Regions from separate parts of the Pseudomonas sp. KH_021 genome, predicted to be linked through region 1. Evidence: predicted binding sites of a transcription regulator. Region 1 holds the regulator's gene; the other holds the start of a gene.
The links. The regulator sigma-54, encoded in region 1, starts transcription at its own class of promoters, with help from an activator protein. The targets are predictions, from matches to a motif close to ANTGGCATNNANNTTGCTNT.
Positions count from the first base shown of each region.

Region 2: a site for sigma-54 is predicted at 7,437-7,456, ahead of flgB (flagellar basal body rod protein FlgB). Genes of this name have one in related genera too.

Region 1 is NZ_CM174477.1:858,804-874,470, forward strand. Features, by position in the region: gene AC3IX4_RS04080 (Maf family protein) at 1-357, shown strand, start outside; gene rng (ribonuclease G) at 437-1,894, shown strand; gene AC3IX4_RS04090 (YhdP family protein) at 1,982-5,797, shown strand; gene AC3IX4_RS04095 (carbon-nitrogen hydrolase family protein) at 5,812-6,663, shown strand; gene tldD (metalloprotease TldD) at 6,666-8,108, shown strand; gene yjgA (ribosome biogenesis factor YjgA) at 8,150-8,671, opposite strand; gene pmbA (metalloprotease PmbA) at 8,780-10,126, shown strand; partial or broken gene aspA (aspartate ammonia-lyase) at 10,464-10,718, shown strand; gene AC3IX4_RS04120 (HPr family phosphocarrier protein) at 10,935-11,207, opposite strand; gene rapZ (RNase adapter RapZ) at 11,224-12,081, opposite strand; gene ptsN (PTS IIA-like nitrogen regulatory protein PtsN) at 12,084-12,548, opposite strand; gene hpf (ribosome hibernation-promoting factor, HPF/YfiA family) at 12,561-12,869, opposite strand; gene AC3IX4_RS04140 (RNA polymerase factor sigma-54) at 12,952-14,445, opposite strand; gene lptB (LPS export ABC transporter ATP-binding protein) at 14,615-15,340, opposite strand; gene lptA (lipopolysaccharide transport periplasmic protein LptA) at 15,340-15,667, opposite strand, start outside.
Region 2 is NZ_CM174477.1:1,637,193-1,652,859, reverse strand. Features, by position in the region: gene AC3IX4_RS07830 (flagellar basal body P-ring protein FlgI) at 1-804, opposite strand, end outside; gene flgH (flagellar basal body L-ring protein FlgH) at 817-1,512, opposite strand; gene flgG (flagellar basal-body rod protein FlgG) at 1,544-2,329, opposite strand; gene AC3IX4_RS07815 (flagellar basal body rod protein FlgF) at 2,387-3,127, opposite strand; gene AC3IX4_RS07810 (hypothetical protein) at 3,292-3,471, opposite strand; gene AC3IX4_RS07805 (hypothetical protein) at 4,170-4,400, opposite strand; gene flgE (flagellar hook protein FlgE) at 4,470-5,789, opposite strand; gene flgD (flagellar hook assembly protein FlgD) at 5,817-6,518, opposite strand; gene flgC (flagellar basal body rod protein FlgC) at 6,532-6,975, opposite strand; gene flgB (flagellar basal body rod protein FlgB) at 6,979-7,389, opposite strand; gene cheR (protein-glutamate O-methyltransferase CheR) at 8,087-8,914, opposite strand; gene AC3IX4_RS07775 (chemotaxis protein CheV) at 8,961-9,893, opposite strand; gene flgA (flagellar basal body P-ring formation chaperone FlgA) at 9,963-10,715, shown strand; gene flgM (flagellar biosynthesis anti-sigma factor FlgM) at 10,894-11,205, shown strand; gene AC3IX4_RS07760 (flagella synthesis protein FlgN) at 11,253-11,720, shown strand; gene AC3IX4_RS07755 (flagellar brake protein) at 11,800-12,552, shown strand; gene AC3IX4_RS07750 (MFS transporter) at 12,983-14,329, opposite strand; gene bkdR (Bkd operon transcriptional regulator BkdR) at 14,697-15,179, opposite strand; gene AC3IX4_RS07740 (3-methyl-2-oxobutanoate dehydrogenase (2-methylpropanoyl-transferring) subunit alpha) at 15,415-15,667, shown strand, end outside.

The sequences.
Region 1 (15,667 bases):
ATCCTCGGCAAGCCGGTTGATGAGGCCGATGCACTGGCCATGCTGGCGGCCTTGTCCGGGCGCGAGCACGAAGTACTGACGGCCGTAGCTGTACTCGATGGCCAACGCTGCGAAGTCCGTCATGTGCGCAGCCAAGTCGGTTTTCGCCCTATCACGGCGCAAGAAGCGCAGGCCTATTGGAACAGCGGCGAGCCGCAAGACAAGGCAGGCAGCTATGCGATCCAGGGCCTGGGTGCAATCTTCGTGACCCACTTGCACGGCAGTTATTCGGCCGTTGTCGGCTTGCCCCTGTGCGAAACCGCAGCACTACTGGCCGGTTTCGGCATACCCTGCTGGCAAAGCCTGCGGGCGCGCTGAGTGCGCGTACCCTAGCCGACTCACAGACAGCCGGCGCAGGATTCATCATTTAGCTTGTACATCTTGACGAGACCCAGCCATGAGTGAAGAGATCCTGATCAACATCACGCCAATGGAATCGCGTGTGGCGGTGGTAGAAAACGGTGTTTTGCAAGAAGTACATGTCGAGCGGACCCAGCGTCGGGGCATCGTAGGCAACATCTACAAGGGCAAGGTCGTACGCGTACTGCCTGGCATGCAGGCGGCCTTTGTCGACATCGGCCTGGACCGCGCGGCGTTCATTCACGCTTCGGAAATTTCCATGCGTGAAGGGCCGTCGGTGGAAACCATCAGCGCACTGGTACACGAAGGGCAAAGCCTGGTGGTGCAAGTCACCAAGGACCCCATCGGCTCCAAGGGCGCACGCCTGACCACTCAGTTGTCGATCCCCTCGCGCTATCTGGTCTATATGCCCAAGACCAGCCACGTCGGCATTTCCCTGAAGATCGAAGATGAAGCCGAGCGTGAGCGGCTCAAACAGGTGGTCAGCGACTGCGTCGCGCAAGAAGGCATCAAGGAAGTCGGCGGGTTTATTTTGCGCACCGCGGCGGAAGGCGCCGGTGCAGACGAAATCCTGATGGACATTCGCTACCTGCGCAGGCTCTGGGATCAGATCGGCGCACAGATCAAGACCGTGGGAGCCCCGAGCGAGATCTACGAAGACCTGGGCCTGGCCCTGCGTACGCTGCGCGACTTGGTCAATCCGAAAATCGAGAAAATCCGCATCGACTCGCGGGAAACGTTCCAGAAAACCACGCAGTTCGTCGGCGAGCTCATGCCAGAGATCGCCGACCGCCTGGAGCATTACCCGGGCGAGCGGCCAATCTTCGACCTGTACGGCGTGGAAGATGAAATCCAGCGTGCGCTGGACCGCAAGGTGCCGCTCAAGTCTGGCGGCTACCTGGTGGTGGACCCGGCAGAGGCCATGACCACCATCGACGTCAACACCGGCGCGTTCGTGGGCCATCGCAATCTGGAAGAGACCATCTTCAAGACCAACCTGGAAGCGGCCACCGCCATTGCCCGGCAACTGCGCCTGCGCAATATCGGCGGCATCATCATCATCGACTTCATCGACATGGAAGATGAAGAGCACCAGCGCCAAGTGCTGCGCACCCTGGAAAAACAACTGGCGCATGACCACGCCAAGACCAACATCATTGGCATCACTGAGCTTGGCCTGGTGCAGATGACCCGCAAGCGCACCCGTGAAAGCCTTGAGCAAGTGCTCTGCGAGCCATGCTCCTGCTGCCAGGGGCGCGGCAAGCTGAAAACCCCTGAGACGATCTGTTACGAGATTTTCCGCGAAATTATGCGAGAAGCGCGGGCTTACCAGGCGGAAGGCTATAGAGTGCTGGCCAATCAAAAGGTCGTCGACCGGCTGCTGGACGAAGAGTCGGGCAATGTCGCCGAGCTTGAGGCCTTTATTGGGCGAACCATTCGCTTCCAGGTCGAGTCCATGTATTCCCAGGAACAATACGACGTGGTGCTTCTCTGAATCAGGATGTACAGGCCCGGCGCCAGGTACTGGCGAAAACCAGACTCAAGGCCATAGTTATTCCAGCATATTTCGGGGACCGCTGACATGGAGCGTCTGACTCGCTTTCTGGCTGCCGCGATCCGATGGGGTCTAGGGTTGTGTGCGCTGGTGTCGGTGCTCGTGGCCTTGTATGTCAGCCTTGGCCGCGAGCTGGTGCCGCTGGTCGCCGAATACCGCGATCAGGTTCAGGATAAAGCCGAGCAGGCGCTGGGCTTGCCCGTTCAGATCGGCAGCCTCGAAGGTCGCTGGAGCGGTCTGGCACCTGTACTGCTGGCGCATGATGTACAGGTAGGCGAGGGCGCCAGCAGCCTGCGCCTGGATCAGGTGCGCGTGGTGCCGGATGTCTGGGCCAGCCTGGTTGATCGCAGTGTGCGTATTGCTCACCTTGAGCTGGGCGGCCTGCAACTGAACCTGTCGGAAGATGAAAGTGGTCGCTGGACCCTCAGGGGGCTGCCGGCGCAGGATGACAAACCCATCGACCCGGAACAGTTACTCAAGCAGATGCAAGGGGTGACCCGGCTGGCGGTGCTGGACAGCCAGGTCACCGTCGAACCTTTTCAGCACGACCCGATAACTTTTACCTACGTGGGCGCGAGCCTTCAGACCGGCAGCGTGCGCCAGCGCCTGGACGTGCGCCTGACCTTGCCGGACGGCCAGCCGATGGCCATGAACTTGCGCTCGCGCCTCCGTGCCAGCCAGTGGCGCGAAGCCGAAGTCGAGGCTTACCTGAGCCTGCCGCAAAGTAACTGGGCGGCTTGGTTGCCGTCACGTCTGACGCGGGAATGGAGACTCAAGGAGGCTCGCGCAGGCGGCGAGCTCTGGCTGACCTGGGGGCAGGGTGCGCTGCAGAGCGCGGTGGTCCGCCTCAATGCTCCGGCCCTTCGGGGGGCTTATGCCGACCGCAAGCCGGTCGGTGTCAGCAACCTGGCACTCAATGCCTGGTTCCAGCGCAATCAGGGCGGCATGGAAGTGCTGGTCAATTCCCTGGCCATGAATCTGGGCGAAAAACGCTGGGAGTCGCATGTGCACGCTCGCCAAACAACGGGCGCCGAGCCGAGCGAAGAACACTGGCACATCCAGGCTGACCGTCTGGACCTGACCCCCCTGACTCCGCTGATCGACGCTTGGGTGCCTTTGCCGGAAAAGGTCGCTGCGGTGGTCGATGGCTTGAAGGTGACCGGCGGCGTTCGCAACCTCTTGCTGGATGTGCGCCCCAAGGCCACCGGCGACAAGCGCCTGAGCTTCGCCGCCAACCTCGACAACGTCGGCTTCAATGCCTATCACGGCGCGCCGGCGGCCGGAAATGTCAGCGGCAGTATCAGCGGCGATCTGGGGCAGGGCGAACTGCGCCTGGACACCGAAAAATTCATGTTGCACCTGGACCCGATCTTCGCCGACCCCTGGCATTACCTCAAAGCCAATGCCCGTCTGACCTGGAAACTTGATCAAGAAGGTTTCACCCTGGTAGCGCCCTACCTGAAAGTGCTGGGCGAAGAAGGCAAGATTGCCGGCGATTTCCTCATCCGCCTGTTGTTCGATGAGGCGCGTGAAGACTACATGGACCTGCGCGTGGGCCTGGTCGATGGCGACGGCCGCTATACCCCCAAATACCTGCCCAAAATGCTCAGCCCGGCTGTGGATCAGTGGCTGCGTACCGCTATTGTCAAAGGCGCGGTGGATGAGGGTTATTTCCAGTATCAAGGCTCGCTGGCCCATGGCGCGCCAGAGCATTCACGCAGCATTAGCCTGTTCTTCAAAGTCCATGACGTCACCTTGGATTACCAGCCCGGCTGGCCGGCTGTCAGCAAGGTCGACGGCGACGTGTTTATCGAGGGCGGTGGCGTACGCATCAAGGCGCGTAGTGGCCAGTTGCTCGATACCCAGGTGCGCAATGTCAACGTCAGCGTGCCCCATGTACCCAGCGGCCAGCACCCGCATCTGTACCTGGACGGCGAGTTCGACGGCGGGCTAGGCGATGGCATCAAGATCCTGCAGGATGCCCCTATCGGCACCGGGCCGACCTTCGCGGGCTGGGAAGCGCAAGGTCCATTAAAGGGCAAGCTGAACCTCGATATCCCACTGCACAAGGGTGAACACCCCAAGGTGGTGGTCGATTTCAATACCCGCAATGCCCGCCTGAAAATCCGCGAGCCAGAACTGGAACTGACCCAGCTCAAGGGAGATTTCCGCTTTGACTTCGATAAGGGTTTGAGTGCCCAGAACATCGGCGCCCAGGCTTTCGGCAAACCCATCACCGCGCAAATTTTCGCTGAAGGCAAACCCGATGCCTTGCGCACCCGAGTCATGGCCAAGGGGCTGGTGGAAGTCGGAAAACTCACCGACTGGCTGAAGGTGCAGCAAAAATTGCCGGTGAGCGGCCAGATTCCCTACCAGCTGCAATTGACCCTGGGCGGAAACGACAATCTGCTGAGCATCAATTCCAACCTCAAGGGCGTGGCGATCGATCTGCCAGCGCCGCTTGGCAAGCCGGCTGACGAAAGTCGGAACACTGTGTTCAGCATGACCCTGCAGGGCGACGAGCGACGCTACAACGTCGACTACGCCGATGTGGCCAACCTGGCCTATGCGGCGCCATCGGCCAGCCCTTCAGAGGGGCGAGGTGAGCTGGTGCTGGGCGGTGCCGATGCGCAGTTGCCTGGCACCAAGGGCGTGCGTGTTCGTGGTGTGCTCAAAGAGCTGGACCTGGCACCTTGGCGGGCCCAGACCGAACGCTATGCCGGCGTCGACGCCGAAGGCAGTGCCAAGCAGTTGCTGCGCAGCGCCGACATCTCCATCGGCCGTGTGATCGGTGGTGGTGTCGACCTGGACCAGGTGGTACTGGCGTTGCGCCGCAATCCGGACAGTTGGGCCTTGCGGCTCGACAGCAAGCAGGTCACTGGCAACCTGCACGCGCCCGATGCCAAGGGTGCACCGATTGCGATCAAATTGAGTTCCGTGCGCCTGCCAGCGCCTGATCCCGCCACCGTCATCGATGACAATCCACCCGATCCATTGGCGTCCAGCGATCCGCGCAAGATCCCCTCTATGGATGTACATGTCGCCAAACTCTATCAGGGTGATGATTTGTTGGGCGCCTGGTCGATCAAGCTGCGCCCGACAGCGACGGGTGTTGCCTTCAACAACATGAGTCTTGGTTTGAAGGGCATGACGCTCAACGGCAGCGGCGGTTGGGAAGGGGCTCCGGGTGCGAGTAGCAGCTGGTTCAAGGGTCGCCTGGAGGGCAAGAACCTTGCCGACGTGCTGAAGGCCTGGAAGTTTGCCCCCACGGTGACCAGCGAGGACTTCCATCTGGACGCCGATGGCCGTTGGCCGGGCTCGCCGGCCTGGGTCGGCGTCAAGCGCTTTTCCGGCAGCCTCGATGCGACCTTGCGCAATGGTCAATTCGTTGAAGTCGAAGGCAGCGCCCAGGCCTTGCGCGTCTTTGGCTTGCTCAACTTCAATTCCATCGGCCGCCGCCTGCGCCTGGATTTCTCCGACCTGTTCGGCAAGGGGCTGGCCTATGATCGGGTCAAGGGCCTGTTGCAAGCCAGCAAGGGTGTGTACGTGACCCGCGAGCCCATCACCATGACCGGTCCTTCCAGCAACCTTGAACTCGATGGCACCTTGGACATGGTTGCTGACCGCGTCGATGCCAAGCTGATGGTGGCCTTGCCGGTCACCAATAATCTACCGCTGGCAGCCTTGATCGTGGGCGCCCCGGCTATTGGAGGTGCACTGTTTCTGGTCGATAAGCTGCTGGGTGATCAGGTAGCCCGCTTCGCCAGCGTGCAGTATCGAGTCGAAGGTCCGTGGAAAGCGCCTAAGATTACTTTTATCAAACCTTTCGAAAAGGCCCGCTAGGCCCGGAGTCGAGCATGTCGTTAGCGGTGATTCAAATGGTCAGCCAGAGTGATGTGCTGGCCAACCTGGCCCAGGCCAGGGCATTGCTTGAACGGGCCGCCGAGGGTGGTGCGAAGCTTGCGGTTCTACCGGAAAATTTTGCAGCCATGGGCCGCCCTGATGCGGCCGCCATTGGCCAGGCCGAAGCCCAGGGCCTGGGCCCGATCCTGCCGTGGTTGAAACAGGCCGCCCGCGACCTCAAGTTATGGATAGTGGCCGGGACCTTGCCCCTGCCGCCTGTGGATCAACCTCACGGCAAGTCCCATGCCTGCTCGCTGCTGGTGGACGAGCACGGTGAAACGGTGGCCCGCTATGACAAATTGCACCTGTTTGATGTGGATGTAGCCGACAGCCGGGGCCGCTATCGTGAGTCAGATGACTACGCCCATGGTCAAAACGTTGTCGTGGCCGATACACCCGTTGGGCGGGTTGGCCTGAGCGTGTGTTATGACCTGCGCTTTCCAGAGCTCTACACAGCGCTGCGCGAAGCCGGTGCCGAGATCATTACCGCACCTTCGGCGTTTACCGCCGTGACCGGTGCGGCCCACTGGCAGGTGCTGATACGCGCACGTGCCATCGAAACCCAATGCTATGTCCTGGCCGCGGCCCAGGGCGGTGTTCATCCAGGGCCCCGGGAAACCTACGGGCATGCGGCCATTGTCGACCCCTGGGGGCGCATTCTGGTCGAACAGGATCAAGGCGAAGCCGTACTGCTGGCCGAACGTGACAGCAGTGAACAAGCGTCCATCCGGGCGCGGATGCCGGTGTCCAGTCACCGGCGATTTTTCTCGCAGGACGCATTGCGGCCTGCGCACACCTCGGAGTGACTATGAGCGAGTTGTTATCCACTGTCAGTGACCACCTGCTTGCGCCGGGAGGCTTGACCATCGAGAGCCTGCAGTCGGTGTTGAGCGAATTGGCAGGCCCCGGCATCGATGCCGCCGACCTGTATTTCCAAGGCCAGATTTCCGAGTCATGGGCCCTGGAAGATGGCATCGTCAAGGAAGGCAGCTTCAACCTTGACCAAGGGGTGGGCGTGCGCGCTCAGTCGGGTGAAAAAACCGGCTTCGCCTACAGCAACACCATCACCCAGGATGCCTTGCTGCAAGCTTCCCACGCGGCGCGCTCCATCTCTCGCGCCGGCCAGAACGGCACCGTCCAGGTATTTGCCCCTCAAGACATTCCTCGCCTGTACGGTGAAGACAACCCACTGGAAGTGCTCAGCCGTGCAGAGAAGGTCGACCTGCTCAAGCGTGTCGACGCTGCAACCCGTGCGCTAGACCCACGCATCCAGCAAGTAACCGTCAGCATGGCCGGGGTTTGGGAGCGCATCCTGATCGCCGCAGCCGATGGGAGCCTGGCCGCCGATGTTCGCCCGCTGGTGCGTTTCAACGTCAGCGTGATTGTCGAACAGAACGGTCGTCGCGAGCGGGGTGGACACGGTGGTGGCGGTCGTACCGATTACCGTTATTTCCTCAGTGACGATCGAGCCATGGGCTATGCCCGCGAAGCCCTGCGCCAAGCGCTGGTCAACCTTGAAGCCATTCCGGCGCCGGCCGGTACCTTGCCCGTGGTGCTGGGTTCTGGCTGGTCGGGTGTGCTGCTTCACGAAGCGGTCGGTCATGGCCTGGAAGGCGACTTCAACCGCAAGGGCAGTTCTGCCTACAGCGGCCGCATGGGCGAAATGGTTGCTTCCAGCCTGTGCACCATCGTCGATGATGGCACCCTGGCGGGTCGTCGTGGCTCGCTGAGCGTCGACGACGAAGGCACCCCGACCCAGTGCACCACCCTGATCGAGAACGGCGTGCTCAAGGGCTATATGCAAGACAAGCTCAATGCGCGCCTGATGGGTGTGGCCTGCACGGGCAACGGTCGTCGCGAGTCCTACGCGCACCTGCCGATGCCGCGCATGACCAACACCTACATGCTCGGCGGCCAGAGCGACCCTGCCGAGATCATCGCCTCGGTGAAAAAGGGCATCTATTGCGCCAACCTGGGTGGTGGCCAAGTGGACATCACCAGCGGCAAGTTTGTGTTCTCCACCAGTGAGGCTTACTTGATCGAAGACGGCAAGATCACCACGCCCGTCAAGGGCGCGACCTTGATCGGCAATGGGCCGGAGGCGATGAGCAAGGTATCGATGGTCGGCAACGACCTGTCGCTGGACAGCGGCGTGGGCACGTGTGGCAAGGACGGGCAATCGGTGCCGGTCGGCGTGGGCCAGCCGACATTGAAGATCGATGCGATCACGGTGGGTGGCACCGGCGCATGAAAAAAGGCGCGGGCAGCGTTATCGGCTGCCCGCGTTGACGGTCAGCGCAAGCCGCGCTGGGTTTCGTCCAGCTCGCGGATGTACTTGAAGATCTTGCGGCTGGCGGCAGGCGGTTTGTTCTGCGCCTGTTCGTGCTGGGCCTGACGAATCAGGGAGCGCAGTTGCTGGCGATCGGCCTCGGGGAACTCGCCAACGAAACGCTCCAGGTCCTCGTCGGTGCCAGCGATCAGGCGATCGCGCCAGCGTTCGAGGTTGTGGAAACGTTCGTTGTATTGCCGGGTGGAGGCATCGAGTTGGTCGAGCAGCACCAAAATCGCGTCGATCTCCTGATCACGCATCAGCTTGCCAATAAACGACAAATGCCGTTTACGGGCGATATGCGCGGTGTGCTTGGGCGCATCGGCCAGCGCCTTGCGCAGTGGATCGGTCAGGGGCAGGCGAGCCAGGGTGTCGGGCTTGAGTGTGGTCAAGCGCTCACCAAGATCAACCAGCGCATGCAGCTCGCGCTTGACCTGAGATTTGCTTTTTTCGCCGTCGTCGAAGGCGTCGTCGTAATCAACCATGGGGGCAGTCCGCTAATAAACGCCGCCATGATAACCAGTCGGGGGCCGCTTGTCCGGCCCGGTCGTAGCTTGACCCGCGCCGAAAGCAGAATTTGAGTGGAGAAAACTATGAACGCAGTCCAAAGCGTCGGTCCGCAGGCCTTGCCGGCTTTGCAGGAGCAGGTCGAGCAGATCATCGAAGAAGCTCGCCGCCAGGGCGCCAGCGCCTGCGAAGTGGCAGTGTCGCTGGAACAGGGCCTGTCCACCAGCGTACGCCAGCGCGAAGTCGAAACCGTTGAGTTCAACCGCGACCAGGGTTTCGGCATCACCCTTTATGTTGGGCAGCGCAAAGGCTCGGCCAGCACCTCGGCCAGCGGCCCTGAGGCCATTCGTGAAACCGTGGCGGCTGCCCTGGCAATCGCCAAGCACACCTCCGAGGACGAATGCTCGGGCCTCGCCGACAAAGCGTTGATGGCTCGCGATCTGCACGATTTCGATCTATATCACGCCTGGGACATCACCCCCGAGCAAGCCATCGAGAAAGCCTTGATCTGCGAGGCGGCGGCTTTTGACGCCGATTCGCGCATCAAGAACGCCGATGGCACCACGCTCAATACCCACCAAGGCTGCCGTGTGTACGGCAACAGCCACGGCTTTATCGGTGGTTATGCCTCGACTCGCCACAGCCTCAGCTGCGTGATGATTGCCGAAGGCGATGGCCAGATGCAGCGCGACTACTGGTACGACGTTAACCGCGAGGGCAAGTTGCTGGCTGCTCCCGAGATCATCGGGAAGCGTGCCGCAGAGCGTGCGGCTGCCCGCCTGGGTGCACGGCCGGTGCCGACCTGTGAAGTGCCGGTGCTGTTTTCGGCAGAACTGGCGGGCGGCTTGTTCGGCAGCTTCTTGTCGGCCATTTCCGGCGGCAACCTGTACCGCAAGTCTTCCTTCCTGGAAGGTACCATGGGTCAGCGCCTGTTCCCCGAGTGGCTGACCCTGGACGAGCGTCCTCACCTGCCGCGTGCCTTGGGCAGCGCATCCTTCGACGGAGACGGGCTGGCGACCTACGCCAAACCGTTCGTCGAAAATGGCCACTTGGTCTCCTATGTGCTGGGGACTTACTCAGGTCGCAAGCTGGGCCTGCCCAGTACCGCCAACTCCGGTGGCGTGCATAACCTGTTCGTGACTCACGGGGATGAAGACCAGGTAGCGCTGTTGCGCCGTATGGGCCGTGGGCTGCTGGTCACCGAACTGATGGGGCAGGGGCTGAACATGGTCACTGGCGATTATTCGCGTGGCGCGTCGGGTTTCTGGGTCGAAAACGGCGAGATTCAGTTTGCAGTCCAGGAAGTGACGATTGCCGGGAATATGAAAGACATGTTCAAGCAAATAGTCGCGATTGGCAGTGATCTTGAAACCCGCAGCAATATTCACACTGGGTCGATCCTGATCGAAAAAATGACCGTGGCCGGTAGCTAAAACGCTTCGCGGTGGTCCGGGATACCGGCAAGCCTACTCCCACATTCAATCAAAAGCCTTGACCTTGTGGGAGTTGGCTCTGCCAGCGAATGAGACCCTCAAAGCCCCATTGAGGGCTTGGATGGGTGGAGCCGGGTGGGGGCTTATCCGCTGTGTGATGTGGCTTTGCAGGGTATTTCTGTGGTGGGCCTATTCGCTGGCAGAGCCAGCTCCCACAAAAGCCAGCGCACCTCCCTTAAAGCCCGACCACCGTGTCGGGCTTTTTGCTGTCCGTCGCACACAGATGTTGTAATGATTCTATTTATTATTTAGTAATTAATACCATTACCTAGGTGGTCAGCTGTTGGCCGACAAGGCGATCGCCACCTTCAAGGTCAACGAAGCCAAGCTCAAGGAAGCGTTGGCGCGCAACCCGATTCTGGTGACGGCCCTGAACCCGATCATCGGCTACCAGAAGGCTGCCGAAATAGCCAAGACTGCCTACAAGGAAGGGCGCCCGATCATCGATGTGGCGCTGGAGCACACCGACCTGGATCGTCAGCAGCTTGAAGTGCTGCTGGCCCCGGAAAAACTCACTGCGGGCGGCGTGTAATCACGCGTGATGCCGCCCTGGCCAGCCTTGGCTTGTGCATCGGGTTTTGTTTGATGATGGTGATGGATACGGCGTTGGCTTGAGGCCGTCATCGCGGGTAAACCCGGCTCCTACACCGACCCTTGTAGGAGCGCGGCTTGCCGGAACGCCGGACCGCAGCGATGGCTGCACCGCGGTGTGTCAGGCAGACGGTGTAGTTTATCGGGGGGGGGGCTGTCACTCGCCTTCATCAAAGTAGTTGTTGATCAACTTCACCAGCGCATCCAGCGCTTCCTGTTCGTTGTCGCCTTCCGTTTTCAGGTGAACATGGGTGCCCTTGCCGGCAGCCAGCATCATGACGGCCATGATGCTCTTGCCGTCGACCATGGTCTCGGGTGTGCGCCCGACTCGGACCTGGCAGCGGTGCTGGCCAGCGACGCCGACGAACTTGGCTGCCGCGCGAGCGTGCAAGCCAAGCTTGTTGATAATGGTGATTTCAAGAGCGGGCATCGCGGGGAGGGTCCTTTCAGCTGAGGTCGCGGTGGCGAACCTGAACATTCTTGAGGGATTGCTGCAGGACTTGGCCCAGGCGCTCGGTCAGATAAACGGAGCGATGGTGTCCGCCTGTGCAGCCAATGGCGATCGTGACGTAGGCACGGTTACTGGCGGCAAAGCGCGGCAGCCACTTGAGCAGATAGCTGGAGATGTCCTGGAACATTTCCTCGACATCGGGCTGGGCAGCGAGATAGTCGACCACGGGTTGTTCAAGCCCTGAATGATCGCGCAGTTCCGGCTTCCAGTAGGGGTTGGGCAAGCAGCGCACATCAAACACCAAGTCGGCATCGACTGGCATGCCGCGCTTGAAGCCGAACGATTCGACCAAAAACGCCGTACCCGCCTCGGGTTTGTCCAGCAGGCGCAACTTGATGGTGTCACGCAGTTGGTAGAGGTTGAGGTTGGTGGTGTTGATCTTGAGGTCGGCAAGGTCTGCGATCGGGCCCAGCAGATCGCTCTCGACACGGATGGCTTCTGCCAGCGAGCGCGAGGGATTGGTCAGTGGATGGCGCCGACGTGTCTCGGAGAAACGCTTGAGCAGGGTTTCTTCATCGGCATCCAGGTACAACACGTCGCAATGGATGTGCCGGCCACGTGCTTCATCGAGCAGTTCGGGAAAGCGCGTCAAGTGGCTGGGCAAGTTGCGCGCATCAATGGAAACGGCAACCTTGGGTTGCAGCAACTCGGTATTGATCAGCGCATTCTCGGCCAATTGCGGCAGCAGGCCTGCCGGCAAGTTGTCGATGCAGTAGAAGCCGTTATCCTCCAGTACATCGAGTGCAGTACTTTTACCTGAGCCGGATCGGCCGCTGACGATGATCAAACGCATGATTAGTGACCGCTCTGTTCATCCAGGACGACTTGATACAGGGCTTCGTTGCTGCTCGCGGTACGCAGGCGATCACGAACGTCCTTGCGATCAAGCATGCTGGCTATCTGGCGCAGCAGCTCCAGGTGAGCATCGGTGGCAGCCTCCGGGACCAGCAGAACGAACAGCAGGTCTACCGGTGCGCCGTCGATGGCGTCGAAATCTATGGGTGCATCAAGGTGAAGCAGGGCGCTGATGGGGCCGTCGCACCCCTTTAGCCGGCAGTGAGGAATGGCAATGCCATTGCCGAAACCGGTAGAGCCCAGTTTTTCACGGGCAATCAGGCTTTCGAACACAAGTTGCATATCCAGCTGGGGTACTTCCCGGTGGATCAGATTTGCAATTTGTTCGAGTACACGCTTTTTACTGCCGCCCGGCACGTTCACAAGAGAACGGCCGGCGGTCAGGATAGTTTCAAGTCGGATCATGTGAGGGGGGTGTCAGCGAGCAGCCTGGCCATTCAGGAGGCTCTGCTGTTTTTCCTTGTGTTTTTTCAGTTGGCGATCGAGCTTGTCGGTAAGGGAGTCAATAGCGGCATACATGTCTTCATGCTCGGCATTGGCAACAACCTCATTGCCGGGAATCTGCAGGGTAGCCTCGATCTTCTGCTGCAACTTTTCGACCTTGAGGATGATCTGCACATTGGTAATCTTGTCGAAGTGACGCTCCAGTCGATCGAGTTTTTCCCCGATGTAGGTGCGCAATGGCTCGGTGACTTCTACATGTTGTCCACTGATGTTGACTTGCATACAGCTTCTCCTATGTTGCCAGTGCATAAAGAGGCAAGCCCACGGGCTTGCCACTGAAACGCTGTGGCTCATCTCAAGGCCGTTACATCAATCGCTTGCGTTCGCTCGACGGTGCAATGCCGAGGGACTCGCGGTACTTGGCGACGGTGCGACGGGCTACCTGGATGCCCTGTGCCTCCAGTAAACCAGCGATCTTGCTGTCACTCAATGGCTTTTTCTGATTTTCCGCGGCAACCAGTTTTTTGATGATCGCGCGGATGGCTGTAGACGAGCATTCACCGCCTTCAGAGGTGCTGACGTGGCTTGAGAAAAAATACTTCAGCTCGTAGATACCGCGCGGGGTATGCATGTATTTCTGGGTGGTAACCCGCGAAATAGTTGACTCATGCATGCCTACTGCCTCGGCGATATCGTGCAGCACCAAAGGCTTCATGGCTTCGTCGCCGTGGTCCAGGAAGCCGCGCTGGTGCTCGACGATCTGGGTGGCAACTTTCATCAGCGTTTCGTTGCGGCTTTGCAGGCTCTTGATGAACCAGCGGGCTTCCTGCAGTTGATTGCGCATGAAGGTGTTGTCGGCGCTGGTGTCGGCGCGACGAACGAAGCCTGCGTATTGCGGATTGACGCGCAAACGCGGCACTGATTCCTGGTTCAGCTCCACCAGCCAGCGCTCGCTGTCCTTGCGCACGATCACGTCTGGCACCACGTACTCGGGTTCGGACGACTCGATCTGTGAACCGGGGCGCGGGTTGAGGCTCTGCACCAGCTCGATCACCTGGCGCAGTTCGTCTTCCTTGATTTTCATGCGGCGCATCAGCTGGCTGTAGTCACGGCTGCCGAGCACGTCGATGAAATCGGTAACCAGACGCTTGGCTTCCGTTAGCCAAGGCGTCTTGGGCGGCAGTTGGCGCAGTTGCAACAACAGGCACTCGCCCAGGTTGCGGGCGGCGATGCCGGCGGGCTCGAATTGTTGCACGCGGTGCAGGACGGCTTCGATCTCGTCCAGTTCGATGTCCAGCTCCGGGTCGAACGACTCGCAGATTTCCTCGAGGGTTTCGTCCAGGTAGCCCTGGCTGTTGATGCAGTCGATCAAGGTGACGGCAATCAGGCGGTCGGTGTCGGACATCGGCGCCAGGTTCAACTGCCAGAGCAGGTGGCTCTGCAGGCTTTCGCCGGCGGACGTGCGGGTGGTGAAGTCCCACTCGTCATCGTCGTTGCTGGGCAGGCTGCTGGCGCTGGTCTGGTAGATGTCTTCCCAGGCCGTATCGACCGGCAATTCGTTGGGGATGCGTTCGTTCCACTCGCCTTCTTCAAGGTTCTCCACGGTCGGTGCGTTTTCCTGGTAGCTGGGCTCCTGGAGGTCCGACGGGGTTTTCTGTTCGATGTTATCGGCCAGTGGGTCACTGTTGTCGAAGTCGTCGCCTTCTTCCTGGCGTTCGAGCATCGGGTTCGATTCCAGTGCTTCCTGGATTTCCTGTTGGAGGTCCAGGGTCGACAGCTGGAGCAAACGGATGGCCTGTTGCAACTGAGGTGTCATCGTCAGTTGCTGGCCCATTCTTAGGACGAGCGATGGTTTCATGGCAGGGGCTTTACACCTTATTTGCCGGCGCACATGCGCCATCCACTACAGGGCGCCGGAGCGCCAAACATAAGCAAGTTATATGCCTGAATCTGAAGTGTTTGCCTAGAGCACCGTAACAATTTAGTGACAGTCAAGCGCTCCAGGCAACTCGCCAAACACCTCGAAATTACAGGCGGAACTCGTGGCCGAGGTAAACCTCTTTCACCAGTTCGTTGGCCAGGATGGCGTCCGAGTCGCCCTCGGCGATCAGTTGGCCATCATTGACGATGTAAGCGGTTTCGCAAATATCCAGGGTTTCACGAACATTGTGGTCGGTGATCAGAACGCCGATGCCCTTGGCTTTCAAGTGATGGATGATCTGCTTGATATCACCTACGGAGATCGGGTCGACACCGGCAAAAGGTTCGTCGAGCAGGATGAACTTGGGCGCGGTTGCCAGTGCGCGGGCGATTTCGACCCGGCGCCGCTCGCCACCCGACAGGCTCATCCCCAGGTTGTCGCGGATATGGCTGATGTGGAACTCCTGCAGCAGGCTTTCCAGCTCCTTGACCCGGCCGGCCTTGTCCAGCTCCTTGCGGGTTTCCAGGATGGCCATGATGTTGTCGGCCACCGACAGCTTGCGAAAGATCGAGGCTTCCTGCGGCAGGTAGCCGATACCGGCACGGGCGCGACCGTGCATGGGTTGGTGGCTGACGTCGATGTCATCAATCAGCACGCGGCCCTGGTCAGCCTGCACCAGCCCTACGATCATGTAGAAACAGGTGGTCTTGCCAGCGCCATTGGGGCCCAGCAGGCCGACGATCTGACCGCTGTCGATGGACAGGCTGACGTCGCGCACGACCTGGCGGCTTTTGTAGCTTTTGGCCAAGTGTTGGGCTTTCAGAGTCGCCATTACGGGGCCTTTTGCTCGTCGGTTTTCTTTTTCGGCTGGATGACCATGTCGATGCGTGGGCGTGGTGTTTTCACACCGCCTCCAGCGCGGCCAGCGGTTGCCACCTGAGTGGCGGTGTCGTAGACGATCTTCTCGCCTTCGGTGGTGTTGCCCTGGTTGATCACCTTGGCCTGGTCGATCAACACGATACGGTCTTGCGTGGAGTGATACTGGATGGTCACAGCATAGGCCTTGACCTTTTCCGGGTCGGTGGCTTTTTGCTGTTGCTCGAAGTACGCCAGGCTACCGATGGCGGTCACCACATCGACATCGCCAGCGGGGGTGCGG
Region 2 (15,667 bases), 780 kb from region 1:
CACGATGGTGCCGGTGCGCGAGTTGATGATGACCTTGGCCACGGCTTGGCCGGGGTCGATCTCGAGGTTTTCCAGGATCGACAGGTAATCGACGCGCTGGTTGGGGTCCAGCGGTGCGGTGACGCGCACGGAACCGCCGTCGACAGCCTGGGCCACGCCTGGGCCAAGCAGTTCGTTGATCTTGTCGACCACGCGCTTGGCGGTGGTGAAGTCTGGGCGATTGAGGTTCAGGGTCAGGCTGTTGCCCTGGTTGAAGCCACTGGGCACGGCCCGCTCCACCGAGGCACCACCGGGAATCCGCCCGGCCGACGGCACGTTGACGGTGATTTTAGAGCCGTCGCGCCCTTCGGCATCGAAGCCCCCCACCACCAGGTTGCCCTGGGCGATGGCGTAGACGTTGCCGTCGATGCCCTTGAGCGGGGTCAGCAGCAGGCTGCCACCGCGCAGGCTCTTGGAGTTACCGATGGACGACACGGTGATGTCGATCACCTGCCCAGGCTTGGCGAACGCCGGCAGGTCGGCGTGTACCGACACCGCGGCGACGTTTTTCAGCTGCACGTTGCCCGACCCCGGCGGCACCTTGATACCGAACTGGGAGAGCATGTTGTTGAAGGTCTGCAGGGTGAACGGGGTTTGGGTGGTCTGGTCACCCGTGCCGTTCAAGCCCACCACCAGGCCGTAGCCAATCAACTGGTTGGAGCGCACGCCCGAAATGCTGGCGATGTCTTTGAGCCGCTCGGCCTGGGCCGAGAATGCCGCTGCCAGAAGCAGTACCGCCGCCATCATGTGCTTGAAATTGAGCATGATCATCCGACCCTAGAAAGGCCACAGCGGGCTTAAGAAAAACCGGTCAAGCCAGCCCGGCTGGTTGGCGTCGGCAAAGGAGCCCGTGCCCGAGTAGGTGATGCGCGCATCGGCCACCCGGGTCGAAGACACGGTGTTGTCGGTGGCGATGTCGTCGGCGCGGACCATGCCGGCGATGCGCACCAGTTCGTCACCGGTGTTCAGGGTCATCCACTTTTCGCCGCGCACGGCCAGAATGCCGTTGGGCAGCACATCGGCCACGGTCACGGTGATCGAGCCGGTCAGGGTGTTGCCCTGGGCCGCCTTGCTGTCGCCCTTGGTCGCACGGCTGCCGCTGTAGCCGGCGTCCAGGCTCAGGTCGCCGCTGCCGAACGGGTTGTTGGTTGATACGCCGGCGCCAAACAACGAGGTCAGGCCAATGTTGGTGTTGCTGTTCTTGGAGATTTGCGAGCCTGCGTTTTTGCTGGCCTGGGTTCGCTCGTTGAGGGTGATGGTGATCAGGTCACCGACCCGGAACGCCTTGCGGTCGCCGTACAGGTTCTGCTCGAAACCGGCCTGGTAGATCGAGCCGTTGTTGGCCGCCGCGGGCAAAGGCGTGCGCGGCAACACCGGCGCGTAGTACGGGTCGTTGGGCTTGGGCGGCGGGCTGACGCAACCGGCCACAAGGGCGGCCGCCCCCAGGGCAAGAACAGATAACAGGCGATTCATGACGCAGACCTCGCGGCGTAGCAAACTTCAATTACAGATTTTGGGTGACGAACGAGAGCATCTGGTCGGCGGTGGAGATCACCTTGGAGTTCATCTCGTAGGCCCGCTGGGTGGTGATCATGTTCACCAGCTCTTCAACGGTGCTGACGTTGGAGTTTTCCAGGGTGTTCTGCAGCATGCTGCCGAGGCCGTTCAGGCCCGGGGTGCCAACTTGTGGCGCGCCGCTGGCGGCGGTTTCCAGGAACAGGTTGCCGCCAATGGCTTGCAGGCCAGCCGGGTTGATGAAGTCGGCGGTCTGTAGGTTGCCGATCACTTGGGAGGCGGCGTTGCCGGCCGTGGTGATCGAGACGGTGCCGTCCTGGCCCACGGTGAAGGTTTGCGCGTCGTTGGGGACGACCACCGCAGGTTCCAGGGCCATGCCGCTGGCGGTGACGATCTGGCCGTCGGAGTTCAGGTGGAAGGTGCCGTCACGGGTGTAGGAAACGGTGCCGTCCGGCTGCAAGACCTGGAAAAAGCCACGGCCATTGATGGCCATGTCCAGCGGCTGGTCAGTGGTTTGCAGGCTGCCGGCGGTGAAGTTTTTCTGGGTGCCGACAATGCGCACACCGGTACCCAATTGCAGGCCCGAGGGCAGTTCGCTGTCTTGGGTCGACTGGGCGCCCGGCTGGCGGCGCACCTGGTACAGCAAGTCCTGGAACTCGGCGCGATCACGCTTGAAGCCGGTGGTCGAGACGTTGGCCAGGTTGTTGGAAATGGTGGTCAGGTTCATGTCCTGGGCGGACAGGCCTGTCTTGCTGACCCAAAGAGCCGGAAGCATGCTGTTCTCCTCGTGCGCCTGTTTTAAGGCGCTACGTGTGTGTAATTAGGCCGGTGGTTAGCTGACTTGCAAGACACGCGCCATGGCTTCGTCGCCTTCCTTGGCCGTGGTCATCATCTTGATGTGCAGCTCGAATTGCCGCGACAACGCCAGCACCGAGGTCATTTCCTCGACGGCATTGACGTTGCTCGCCTCCAGAAACCCGGACACCACGCGCACACCGGCATCGGCGACGGCGGGTTGGCCGTCTTGGGTGTGGATCAGGCCGTCGGTGCCCTTGACCATGTTTTTAAGGTCCGGGTTGACCAGCTTGATGCGGTCGACCTCGGCCATGACCCGCGGGCCTTCGCCCATGGCGCGGATGCTGATGGTGCCGTCTTCGCCGATTTCGACTTTTTGCTCGGGCGGCACGGCAATCGGGCCGCCGTTGCCCATGACAGGCATGCCGTTACCGGCGCGCAGCACGCCCAGGGCGTCGATGTTCAGACTGGCGGTGCGCACATAGCCTTCGCTGCCGTCCGGGGTTTGCACCGCGATCCAGCCTGCGCCGCCCACGGCCACGTCCAAATCGCGACCGGTTTCCTGCAGGGCGCCGGGGGTGAAGTCGGTGGCGGGGCGTTCGGTCATGGCGTAGGCGCGGGCTGGAAGGCCGTCACCGAATACCGGCATGGAACGAGCCTGCTCCAAGTCACGCTGAAAGCCGGTGGTGGAAATGTTCGCCAGATTGTTGGCGTGAGCCTTTTGCGCCAGGGCATTTTGGCTGGCACCTGTCATCGCCACGTAAAGCATCTTGTCCACAACGCACTCCTCTCACCAACGGCTGTCGCTTTGTTGGGATAGAGCAATTATCGGACCAACTCTGGTGCAGCCGAGGAAAGCCTTGTATTACGGGGCTTTGGGGGGGGGGTTATGGGGGATGACGGGCGTCGGTAAAACGGCGGTGTTTTGCCGCCAGCGGCAACCTAAGGGCGGCAACCGGCATTGTTGAAGGGGCCTGCGAATTTCATCCAGCCTTTGCCGGGGTCGACCTGGGCGCACATGTAACGACCGGTGGACAGGCTTTGCCATTTGAAGAAGGGGGCCGGGGCGGATTGGGCCGGGAGGGAGAGGAGTAGCAGTGCGGCAATTAAGATTTTTTGCATAGGGGACCTATTAGCGGGGCAACCCTGTGTGTGCGGCTTTAGCCGGGCAAGGCCTCCAAGTGCTTGCCTTGGGTTTTGCGCTGTTGTCCAAATCGAGCGCCGCCCGCGCGGCGCATCGCGACCAAGGGCTAGGCGCCCCCGTCGCTCCTACATTTGTTGCAACGTGCCATGGCCTGTGAGATTGGAGTTGTCAGCCACGCGCAATCGCGCAATCCCCACCGAGCCCACAAAAATCAAAAGCCGAATCACCAAGGCTAACAACCCCTACCCCACAGGCCATGGCACGTTGCAACAAATGTAGGAGCCGGCTTTAGCCGCGATGCGCCGCGCGGGCGGCGCTCGATTTGGACAACAGCGCAAAACCCAAGGCAAGCACTTGGAAGCCTTGATACGGTTCTCCTCCCTTCATTCTCAGGGTGAACCCGCAGAATGCCTGTCAACAGATTGCATGAGCCCCACGAGGTGCCCGCCTTGGCTTTTCCTTTGCTCTTGAGATCGCGCGCCGCCCGCGCGGCGCATCGCGGCTAAAGCCTGCTCCCATTTGTTGCAACGTGCCATGGCCTGTGAGAGTGGAGTTGTCAGCCACGCGCAATCGCGCAATCCCCACCGAGCCCACAAAAATCAAAAGCCGAACCACCAAGGCTAACAACCCCTACCCCACAGGCCATGGCACGTTGCAACAAATGTAGGAGCCGGCTTTAGCCGCGATGCGCCGCGCGGGCGGCGCTCGATTTGGACAACAGCGCAAAACCCCAGGCAAGCACTTGGAAGCCTTGATACGGTTCTCCCCCTTCATTCTCAGGGTGAACCCGCAGAATGCCTGTCAACAGATTGCATGAGCCCCACGAGGTGCCCGCCTTGGCTTTTCCTTTGCTCTTGAGATCGCGCGCCGCCCGCGCGGCGCATCGCGGATAAATCCGCTCCCACATCTATTATTTCCCACAGGCCCCACAGGTCATGAGCCTTAACTGGTCGGCATTAAGGCAATATCTGTCTCATCAGGTCATCTGCAGGATGGTCTGCATGATGGTGCTTTCGGTGGAGATGGTCTTGGCGCTCGCCTGGTAGTTGCTCTGGGCCTTGATCAGGTTGACCAGTTCGCTGGTCAACTCGACGTTGGAGTCTTCCAGGGCGCCCGAGGCGATTTCACCCATGGTGCCGGCATTCGGCACCCCCACCACCGGCACGCCGGAGGAGTAGGACTCTTTCCAGTTGGTGCCGCCAACCGGGGTCAGGCCCTGGTTGTTGGCGAAGTTCGCCATGGCCACCTGGCCGACAGCCTTGTCCTGGCCGTTGGTGAAGCTGGCGAACAGCACGCCGTTGCTGTCGACGGTCAGGCCTGCCAGTTCACCGGTGGCATAGCCGTCCTGGGACTTGGCGGTGACGGCCGAGGTGGAGTTGTATTGGGTGGCGGCCAGCATATCCAAAGTGATGCCGGTGGCATTGGACGCCGCGCCGTTGGCTGCCCAGCTGTCATCGGCCTGTTTGGCCGCGGGCGTCCAACCGGTCAGGCTGAAGGTTTTGTCGTCAGTGATGGTCATGCCCCCCGCCACTGCGCCCGGCTGCATGGCGTCTTTGTCGATAGAACCATCAGACTTGAACGTCAGGGTATTAACCAGCGGATCGGTCTTGCTCGGGTCGGCCGGGCTGCGACCGTCGATGGTGGTGTACATCGTCCAGGAGTTGGCAGCATCGTTTTTCACGAAGTACTGATTCATCTGGTGGACGTTACCCTGGCTGTCGTAGACATCAGTATTGAAGGTGTAGTTGTAGCTGTTCACCGTTGCCGGGTCGAACGGCGTAACGCTTGGCTTGGCGGCGCTGGAATTGAGGTTCATGGTTTCGGCAACGGTGCCGGTGCTTTTCGGCGAGATGTTCGAGCTGTCGATCCGCAAGTCAGTCAAGGCGCCCGGAATCACGGTGCCGCTGGCGTCCACGCCGTAGCCCTGCAGGTTGTTGCCGTTGACGTCGACCACATTGCCTTGCTTGTCGCTGTAGAAGGCGCCGGCCCGGGTGTAGATTTTCGAGCCGTTGCTGTCGAGCACGAAGAAGCCGCTGCCATTGATTGCCAGGTCAAGGCTTTGACCGGTGGCGCCGATATTGCCCTGGCCGAACAGCTGGGAAACAGAGGCGGACGCCACACCGCTGCCGACGGTGGTCTTGCCGGTGGTGGCGCGGATCGACGCCGCATACTGGTCGGCAAAATCGACGCGCGAAGATTTGAAGCCGGTGGTGGCAACGTTGGCGATGTTGTTGCCGGTAACGTTCAATGCCTTGTTGGCAGCGTTGATGCCGCTCAGGCCGATATTGAAGGACATAGTCTGACTCCTGCCGCTTGATCGGCCTTAAATTCCAATGGTTTGAACGTTCGACAGGGCAACGCTGCCCAGGCCTGCAAGGTTGAGCATCATTTCCCCGCCGTTGGTGCCCATGGTCACGCTGTTGACCGTGGCTGGCAGGCTGGTGGTCATGGCCGTCGCCACGCCGTCGACGGTAGCGCTGGCCTTGAAGGTGTAGGTGCCGGCATCGACGGCCTGGCCGTCACCGTCCTTGCCATCCCAGCTAAAGCTCACATTGCCGCTGGCCTGGGTACCCAGGTCGATCGTGCGAACCAGCTCACCGGCGCTGTCGTAGACACCCACAGTGGTGCCGGTGCTGGACGAGGTCAGGTTGATCGAGCCATCCACACCCTTGGCGGGGTCGAGCACCGCCGAGTCGGTTTGCACGATCACGCTGCGCCCCACCAAGGATGAGGCCTGCAGCGCCTGGGACGACTGGAAGGAGCTCACGATGGTGTTCACCGAATCGTTGAGCGACTGCATGCCTTCCAGGCTGCTGAACTGCGCCAGCTGGGCAACGAATTCGCCGTTGTCTTGCGGGTCCAGCGGGTTCTGGTTTTGCATCTGGGTCACCAGCAATTGCAGGAACGCATCCTTGCCCAGCGCACTGCCAGCCGTGCCGCTGTTGGCATTGGCCGTGTTCGTCTGCTTTTGCAGCGAGCTCAGCACCGAGGTGCTGACGTTATTGGAGGTATCGGTGGTGCTCATGCCAAACCCCTTATCACTGACCCAGCGTCAGGACTTTCTGCATCATGGTTTTCGCGGTGTTCATCAATTCCGCGTTGGTCTGGAACGAACGGCTGGCCGAGATCATGTCGGCCATCTCTTCGACCACATTGACGTTCGGGTAATAGACGTAGCCGTCCTTGTTCGCCGCCGGATGGTTGGGCTCGTAGCGGGCCTCCAGATTGCTCTGGTCTTCCACCACACCCAACACCTGCACGCCCTGCCCGGCTTCGCCTTGATCCTGGAACAGCGATTGGCCGACACCGTTCTGGGCCTGCTCGAAGGTGGTGGCGAACACGGGGTGGCGGGCGCGATAGGTCTGGTCGATGCTGGACGAGACGGTTTCGGCGTTGGCGATGTTGCTGGCGACGGTGTTAAGGCGCGTGGTCTGGGCACTCATGCCACTGCCGGCGATGTTGAACACATTGGCGAGGGACATGGATTACTCTCCGCGCAGGGCCGACATCAGCCCTTTGAATTTACTGTTGAGCAGCGTGAAACTGGCCTGGAAGCCCACCGCGTTTTGCGCGTAGTTGGACTGCTCCATCTGGGCATCGACGGTGTTCTGGTCGACCGAGGGCTGCATCGGGGTGCGGTACTTGAGCGACTCATCGCCAATGCTGGCCAGCCCATCGGCTTCGATGTGGCGAGCGTTGGTGCGCTCCAGCGAAAAGTGGCCAGACGCGCTCTTGCTGCTCTGGGCCGCCAGCACATCGGCGAAATCCAGGTCACGTGCCTTGTAGTTCGGGGTGTCGGCATTGGTGATGTTGTTGGCCAGCACCTCGGCACGCTGGGCGCGAAAGCCCAGTGCTTTTTCATGGATGCCGAGCGCCTTGTCGAAGCTGATGCTCATGTCGAAAAACCTGCGCGGGTTTGGCCAAAGGGATCGTTGAGCAAGCTTGAGCAAACAGCGTGCCAACTAGCTAAGGGCCTTTAATCGCGGGGTTTGGGGGATTTGCCGCAGGCGGCAACGGCAGGAAAAGCGGCAAGGAATTACCGCTTGGTGGCGATGGAGCGGCAATGGGGGCCATCAAAAGCTTCGCGGGTAAACCGGGATGCCGGACCACCACTCTCACACGCCGCCGTCCGGTAGGAGCCAGGCTTGCCTGCGATGAATGCGCCGCGGTTTACCTGATGTACCGCGGTGTGGCCATCGCAGCATAGGTATCTACACATCTTTTGGTGTACTGCATTTCGTAGCAGTGGACGAGTAGAACGAGGCCACGTCCGGCTGCGCAGCAGTCGTAAAACCTGGCACTTCAGTATTCAGATACACCGCGAGTACAGGCTTTGCGAGGACTACGTCCCCGGACCTGGCCTCGCTGAACTCGTCTACTGCTACGAATGTAGCCGCTGACGAGGTACGAGGCTGCGATCGGCAGCGAAGCGGCCGTAAAACCTGAGACCGTAATCCATCAGGCACACCGAAGGGCCTGAATTTACGACGGCTTCGCCGCCGATCGCAGCCTCGTACCTCGGCAGCGGCTACAAGAGCCGCGCTGCCCCAGAATTGTGTAGATACCTATGGCCATCGCAGGCAAGCCTGGCGCCTACCTGGCCTGGTAGATGATCCCTGGGCTGCACTGGACCATCTGATAGTGATCCGGCAAGCCGTTCAAGGCTTCCGATGCGCCCAGAAACAGGTAACCGCCCGGCTTCAGGGTGCCGTGGATGCGCAACAGGATGTCTTTTTTGAGCTGGGCCGAGAAATAGATCAGCACATTGCGGCAGAACACGATGTCGAACTTGCCTAAGGCAGCATAGCTGTCGAGCAGGTTGAAGGCGCGAAACTCGACGCGACCGCTCACCGGTGGCTTGATCGCCCAGCGCCCCGCCCCCTTGGGGTCGAAATAGCGATGCAAACGCTCCTGCGACAGGCCGCGGGCGATGGCCAGGCTGTCGTACTCACCCGTTTTGCAGGTATTGAGCATGGAGCCGGACACGTCGGTGGCCACAATCTGTGCACCCATGCGCAATTGGCCCAGGTTGCTGCGCTCGAACTCGTCGATGGCCATCGACATCGAATAGGGCTCCTGCCCCGATGAACAGGCCGCCGACCAGATCCGCAGGCGCTGGCCCGGGTTGGCCTTGATCTGCTCGGGCAGCACTTTGTTCTTCAGCACTTCAAAGGGGTAGGTGTCGCGAAACCAGAGGGTTTCGTTGGTGGTCATGGCATCGACCACTTGCTCGCGCAGACCGCTGCGTGGTTGGGACTGGATGCGTTGCACCAACTCGCTCAGCGACTTGATCCCCTGCTGCTCCATCAGCTTATTGAGGCGGCTGGCTACCAGATACTGCTTGTTCTCGCCCAACAGAATGCCACAGGCTTTTTCCAGAAAAATCCGGAATTGCTCGAAATCCAGGTTACCCGTAGACAAATTTGCCGCCTCTAAAAACCATGTGTGCTGCCAAGGGCTTGCGCCCTTAGCTGTTATCCGTTGCCTTGATGCGGTCGACCACGCGGGCGGCCAGATCGTCCGGCTTGAACTTGGCCAGAAAATCGTCCGCCCCCACTTTCTTGACCATCGCCTGGTTGAAGACACCGGACAGGGAAGTATGCAGGATGACATGCAGCTTTTGCATGCGCGGGTCGTTGCGGACCTCCGCGGTCAGCGTGTAGCCGTCCATCTCCGGCATTTCGATGTCGGAAATCATCATCAGGAACTCTTCATCCGCGCGCTTGCCTTCGTCGGCCAACTTGCGCAGGTAGTCCAGCGCCTGGCGGCCATCGTTGAGCGCCACCACTTCGACCCCTACCGTTTGCAAGCAACGGGTGACCTGCTTGCGCGCCACCGAAGAGTCGTCCACCGTCAGCACCCGCAGTGAGACAGCCTTGTGCTGGATCGCCTCATCCACGACACCAGCGGAGATGGTTTCATTGGCGGGTGCTACTTCTGCCAGGACCTTCTCCACGTCGATGATTTCCACCAACTGGTCGTCAACCCGGGTCACGGCCGTCAGGTAATGATCATGACCCGTGCCCTTGGGCGGCGGATGGATCTCTTCCCAGTTCATGTTGACGATGCGCTCCACCGAGTGCACCAGAAAGCCCTGAACCTTGGTGTTGTATTCCGTGATGATGACGAAGGTGTTCTGCACATCGCTGATCGCCGGCAAACCCGTCGCCATCGCCAGATCCAGAATCGGCAGGGTCGACCCGCGAATGTGCGCCACGCCGCGAACCACCGGGCTTGATTTGGGCAGCATGGTCAGCTTGGGGCACTGCAGCACCTCACGCACCTTGAACACGTTGATCCCATAGAGCTGCTTGCCGTTAAGTCGAAACAACAACAGCTCAAGTCGATTCTGCCCCACCAGCTGAGTGCGCTGGTTGACCGAATCCATTACACCCGCCATGTCAGACTCCTTTGATCGAACCCGTGGACCGTATCCAGTCAATCGGCACGGCCCTTGCTTTTTAGTGACATGAACGCAAAAACGACAGTATTCCGACGCCCGGCCCGTCACCTGCTACGCGCCCTGCCCCTGCTCTGCTTGATAGCTCAAAGCCATCAATCGTTGGCGGACGGCGTTACCTTGCCCGAACAGCTTATCGGCGTCACTCAGGGGTTTCTTGAGTTCACTGTCGAAGATTATTTGGCGAGCAGCCAAACCGAAGGGCGCTTCGAGATCCAGGTCAACCCGCTGGACCCTCGCTTGCGTATGCCGGGGTGCGACAAGGAATTGACAGCCACCCTGGAAAGCCCGGCGCAGCCCATGGGACGCGTCACCGTACGAGTGCGCTGTGATGGCAGCGGCCCCTGGACGGTGTTCGTGCCCGCCCAGGTGAAGCTGTTTCGCAATGTGGTCAGCGTCACCCGCCCGCTCAAGCGCGAAAGCATCGTGGGCGAGCAGGACGTAGCACTGCGCGAGCGGGATGTGGGTTTACTCAGCCAGGGATACCTGACCTCGCTGGATGAGGCCGTTGGCCAAAAACTGGTGAGGGCGACCGTTATCGACCAGGTATTGACCCCGGCACACCTGGAGCAGGCCGAGGTGGTGCGCAAGGGCGATCATGTGGTGATCATCGCCCGCAGTGGCACGTTGAGCGTTCGCATGCCGGGCGAAGCCTTGGTCAAGGGCGGGCTGAGCGAGCAGATCAGGGTGCGCAACCTCAACTCCAAGCGCGTGATCAAGGCGCGGGTCACGGGGCCTGGGCAAGTGGAAGTGGCTATGTGAATAGCTATGTAAATGGCCATGTAATTAATACTTATTGAAAGTAGCCGTTAGGAACCGCTTTTCCTAAACTGTGTCCTACAAGGGTCGGCCTTGAAGCGCATGATTGAAATGCGCCTAAAGTTTTCCCGGAAACGGTCGAAAATAAGGCAAGCGTCCAGAATCCAGAGGTTGTTCAATCATGGTCATCGACTTCAGTCGTGTGAATTCCCCGCCCTCGGTGGCGACCGGCAATCGTGCCGGCGCCACCCAGGAAACCACCAGCAACGAGCCATCGGCACCTGCCACTTCCACTACTGTGCAGAGCGGCGAAGCCGTACACCTGAGCCCAGAGGCCCAGCAATTGCAAAAGGTCACCGATTCACTGCGCGACCAACCGGTGGTCGACAAGTCTCGCGTGGAGGCCCTCAAACAGGCCATCGCCGACGGCAGCTATCAGGTCGACAGCAAGCGCGTCGCCAGCAAGCTGCTCAACTTCGAAGCGCAGCGCTGACCCGACGCCCGCATTGATTCCAGGACGCTTGAGACCCAGAGCCCGCCATGCACGACACCACTTTGCTGCACTTGATCGAAGAAGACCTTGCTCCAGCGCAACAGTTGCTTGAGTTGCTGCAAGCTGAGTCGGTGGCCCTGCACGGCCGGGACATGCCCTTGCTGGAAAATATCCTGGCGCGCAAGCAGTCGTTGATCGTACTGCTCGACCAGCATGGCCGGCGACGCAGCGAGCTGCTGGCCGGCGCCAACCTGAGCCCTGATCACAAGGGCCTTGAGGCATTGGCCGCCACTTCTCCCCAAGGCAAGCTGCTACGCGAACGCGGCGATATGCTCTCCAAACTGTTGGCCGACTGCCAGGCCGTGAACGAGCGCAATGGCCGCTCGATCCAGTTGCAGCAGGCTTCCACCGCCAATCAATTGCGCATCCTGATGGGCGGTGAATCCCCTTCGCTGTACGACGCCCGAGGCTCAACCTCGCTGCTCGCCAAGCCTCGGGCGCTCAGTCAGGCTTGACTCACTTTATGAAGGCGTCGAACATGATGGCAAAATAATGCCTCGCGTGTAGTCGTTTTTGCCTGGAGATTGATTAACCGTGTTCAATGCCTCACACGCGGATGATGCGCCGCAGCCTCCCAAGGTTCTCACTACCCCCCTTGAAATCGCCGCCAACTTGCGCGCGCTGCAAGAAGCCAATGATCCGCTGGTGATCACCTTCCATGAGCGCAGCCAGCGCTTTCAGAGTTTCCTGGTAGAAGTGGATCGCGAGAGCGGTTGTATTGCACTGGACGAAATGATCCCGCGTACCGGTGAAAAATTCCTTCAAAACGGCGAGCCGTTTCGTATCGAAGGCTTCCACGACGGCGTGCGAATTGCCTGGGATTGCAACGCACCACTGAGCATCGACGAGTCCACCGACAGCCGCTGCTATCGCGGCCCGATGCCTGAAGAGGTGGTGTATCACCAGCGTCGCAATGCTTTTCGCGCCGCACTCAAGCTGTCGCAACTGGTGGACGTGGCCCTGGATGGCGGCAAGCTCAAGGGCAAGGGCGCCATCAAAGGTAAATTGCTGGATCTTTCCGCCACGGGTTGCAAGCTGCGTTTTGAAGGCGATATCAGCGAGCGCCTGCAATTGGGCCAGGTCTATGAAAAATTTACCGCTCACCTGCCCTTCGGCAGGATCGATACCCCGGTGGAGTTGCGCTACCTGCACTATGAGGAGCGGCTTGACACCACCTTCACCGGCATGCGCTTCCACAACATGAGTGGCCTGGTACAGCGCAACGTCGAACGCTTTGTCTACCAGCTCCAGCGTGAAGCCCGCCGCTTCGACCAAGACGACTACTGATAGCCCTATCGCCTGTAGGAGCCGGCTTTAGCCGCGATGAATGCACCGCGGCTTGCCTGGCTTATTGCGGTGCAGCCATCGCAGCCAAGGCTGGCTCCTACATGCTTCTGTAGGAGCAGGTTTACCTGCGATGAAGGCGCCGCGGTTTGCCTGATGCACCGCGGTGTGGCCATCGCAGCCAAGCAGGCTGTGTGAAAACTCCGACAAAAGTCGACCCACTCAAAAAACGACCTCCTGTAATCGCGTACACGCGACGATCGACTAGTCGGGAGGGGGTCAAGTACCCCCTAAATCAACCAAATTTTGAGTTTTCACACAGCCTGCAAGGCTGGCTCCTACATGCTTCTGTAGGAGCAAGGTTTACCTGCGATGAAGGCGCCGCGGTTTGCCTGATGCACCGCGGTGTGGCCATCGCAGCCAAGGCTGGCTCCTACCCTGGGGAGTTGGCTGCCGGGCCTTCTTTAGCCACTTCCTCATCCGCTGTTTCGCCGGCAGGGCCTGGCTCTTCTGGCTCCTCAGGCGCTGTGTGCATTTGGTCATGCACCACCTGCTCGTCCACCCGCGGGTCCAACGCCGCCGCCAAGGGCGAGCCAACGGCCGGCATGGCCACGTGATGCAGCGGCGCATCGTCGACCTGGTGCAAGTTGGTAACGGCTTTAGGCCTAATTCGCCACACCAGCACCAGCGCGAAAAAGCTGAAGAACGCATAGAGCATCTGGCTGCCAAAAAACTTCATGACCACGCCCGCTACCAGCGGCCCAATGCTTGCTCCCACGCCATAGGTCACCAACAGCATGGCCGTCAGCGAAACCCGCCGCTCACTTTCTACGTGGTCATTGGAAAAAGCCACCGCCAAGGGATACAGGCAGAACTGCAACAACGACACGATAAAGCCTGCAACGAACAGCACCTCAATCGGTGCCTGGGGCAAAATGGCCAGCGGTAATGCAGTGATGGCAAGGCCCGCAGCTGCAGTGCGGATCAGCACAGCCCGGTCGTAACGGTCGGACAGCCACCCCAACGGCCACTGCACCAACAGCCCTGCAAAAATGCAGAAACCCATGAACAGACCCACCTGCTCGGTGCTCAACCCCTGATTAGAGGCGTACAACGGCGCGAGGCCGTAGAACGAACCGACGATCAAGCCTGCGCCGAGTACCGTACTGAGCGACTGCGGCACCCGCTGTATAAAGAAGCGTGGCTCCATCGGCGCCGGGTGCAAGGCAGCCGGGTGGATACGCTGGGTCAATGCCACCGGCACCAGGCACAGGGCGAAACAGGCAGCTACCAGCATCAGCAATTCAAGGCCCAATTCTGGATGGGCCACCAGAATCAGTTGCCCCAATACCAACCCCGAGTAGGACGAAATCATATAGCCACTGAACACCGCACCCCGCTGCTTGGCATCAGCCTGCTCGTTGAGCCAGCTTTCGATCACCATGTACTGGCACATCATCCCAAGGCCCACGATCACCCGCAGAATCAGCCAGGCCGGCAACCAATCGGTCAGACCGTGCCCAAGCACCGCCGCGCCGACGATCCCGGCACACGCCGCATAGGCACGGATATGCCCCACCCGGGCAATCAGGCGGTGGCCAATCTTGCCCCCCAGGGCCAGGCCGAAATAGTTGGCGGCCATCAAGGCACCGACCCACAGGCCATCGACCTGGTCGGCGGCGAGGCGCAACGCGAGGTAAGTACTCAACAGGCCCGAGCCGATCAACATCATCAGCGCAGCGAAGTAAAGCGCTCGAAAAGACTTCCAGATCGTTCGCATCAGCGTCCCGTGCAGCTCCATGAATGGGTGAAAACTGTGGTTAAGAATATGTGATATTGCTGACGCCGCTTAGGCGCCGACCAAAAAAACCGTTGCTCGTAATACTCTCGCCAATGTGCTTTGTGTCAGACGTTCCAAAGCGACATGCAAGATACACAGCAACGACAATTCCACCGGCTTTCTGTAGGAGCACAGCTTGCTGGCGATGCAGACGCCGCGGTGTATCTGATGTCTGGCGGCGAGACCATCGCCGGCAAGCCGCGCTCCTACCTGCGCGTGCTCCGCCGTCCGAGGTAGGAGCCAGGCTTGCCTGCGAGACGTCAGGCCTGACACAACGCGGTGGCTTCATCGCCGGCAAGCCGCGCTCCTACCTTAGGGTTAGGCCGTTGGCCGGCAATGGTAGCGCCGTCTTGTAGCGCACCTGCTTGAGCGCAAAGCTTGAGCGAATGTTGGCCACCCCCGGCAAGCGGGTCAGGTAATCGAGAAACCGCTCCAGCGCCTGAATACTGGGCAGCAATACCCGCAACAGATAATCAGGGTCGCCCGTCATCAGGTAGCACTCCATCACTTCAGGGCGCTCGGCGATTTCTTCCTCGAAACGATGCAGCGATTGCTCCACCTGCTTCTCCAGGCTCACGTGAATAAACACATTCACATCCAACCCCAACACCTCCGGCGCCAGCAGCGTCACTTGCTGGCGGATCACCCCCAGCTCTTCCATCGCCTTGACGCGGTTGAAGCACGGTGTGGGCGACAAGTTGACCGAGCGGGCCAGCTCGGCGTTGGTGATGCGGGCGTTTTCCTGAAGGCTGTTGAGAATGCCGATGTCAGTTCTATCCAGTTTGCGCATAAGAAAGTTTCACCTCATTACCGAGCCGAAAAAGAATATTTATCTCCAACTCACCCCGAAGGCAACGAACTTGAGAGAAATATTCTCTGGGGCCGGGAATATGATGAGCCATGGCTATTTCCAATGACTGGCAACTGAGCAGGGCCCCGGCCCCTGAGCCAGACTTGTAGCCAATGCTTCACCGCTCAAACGCGCCCAACAAAAACACATGACAAGAGCGAGCGTAGAGACAGCAATGAACGACTATGAACCCCTGCGTCTGCATGTTCCCGAGCCCACCGGCCGCCCCGGTTGCAAGACCGACTTTTCCTATCTGCACCTGAGCGATGCGGGCCAGGTTGGCAAACCACCGATCGACGTTGACCCCGCCAGTACCGCCGACCTTGCCCACAGCCTGATCCGCGTTCTGGATGAGCACGGCAACGCGCTGGGCCCTTGGGCCGAAGACATTCCAGTCGAGCTCCTGCACAAGGGCATGCGTGCCATGA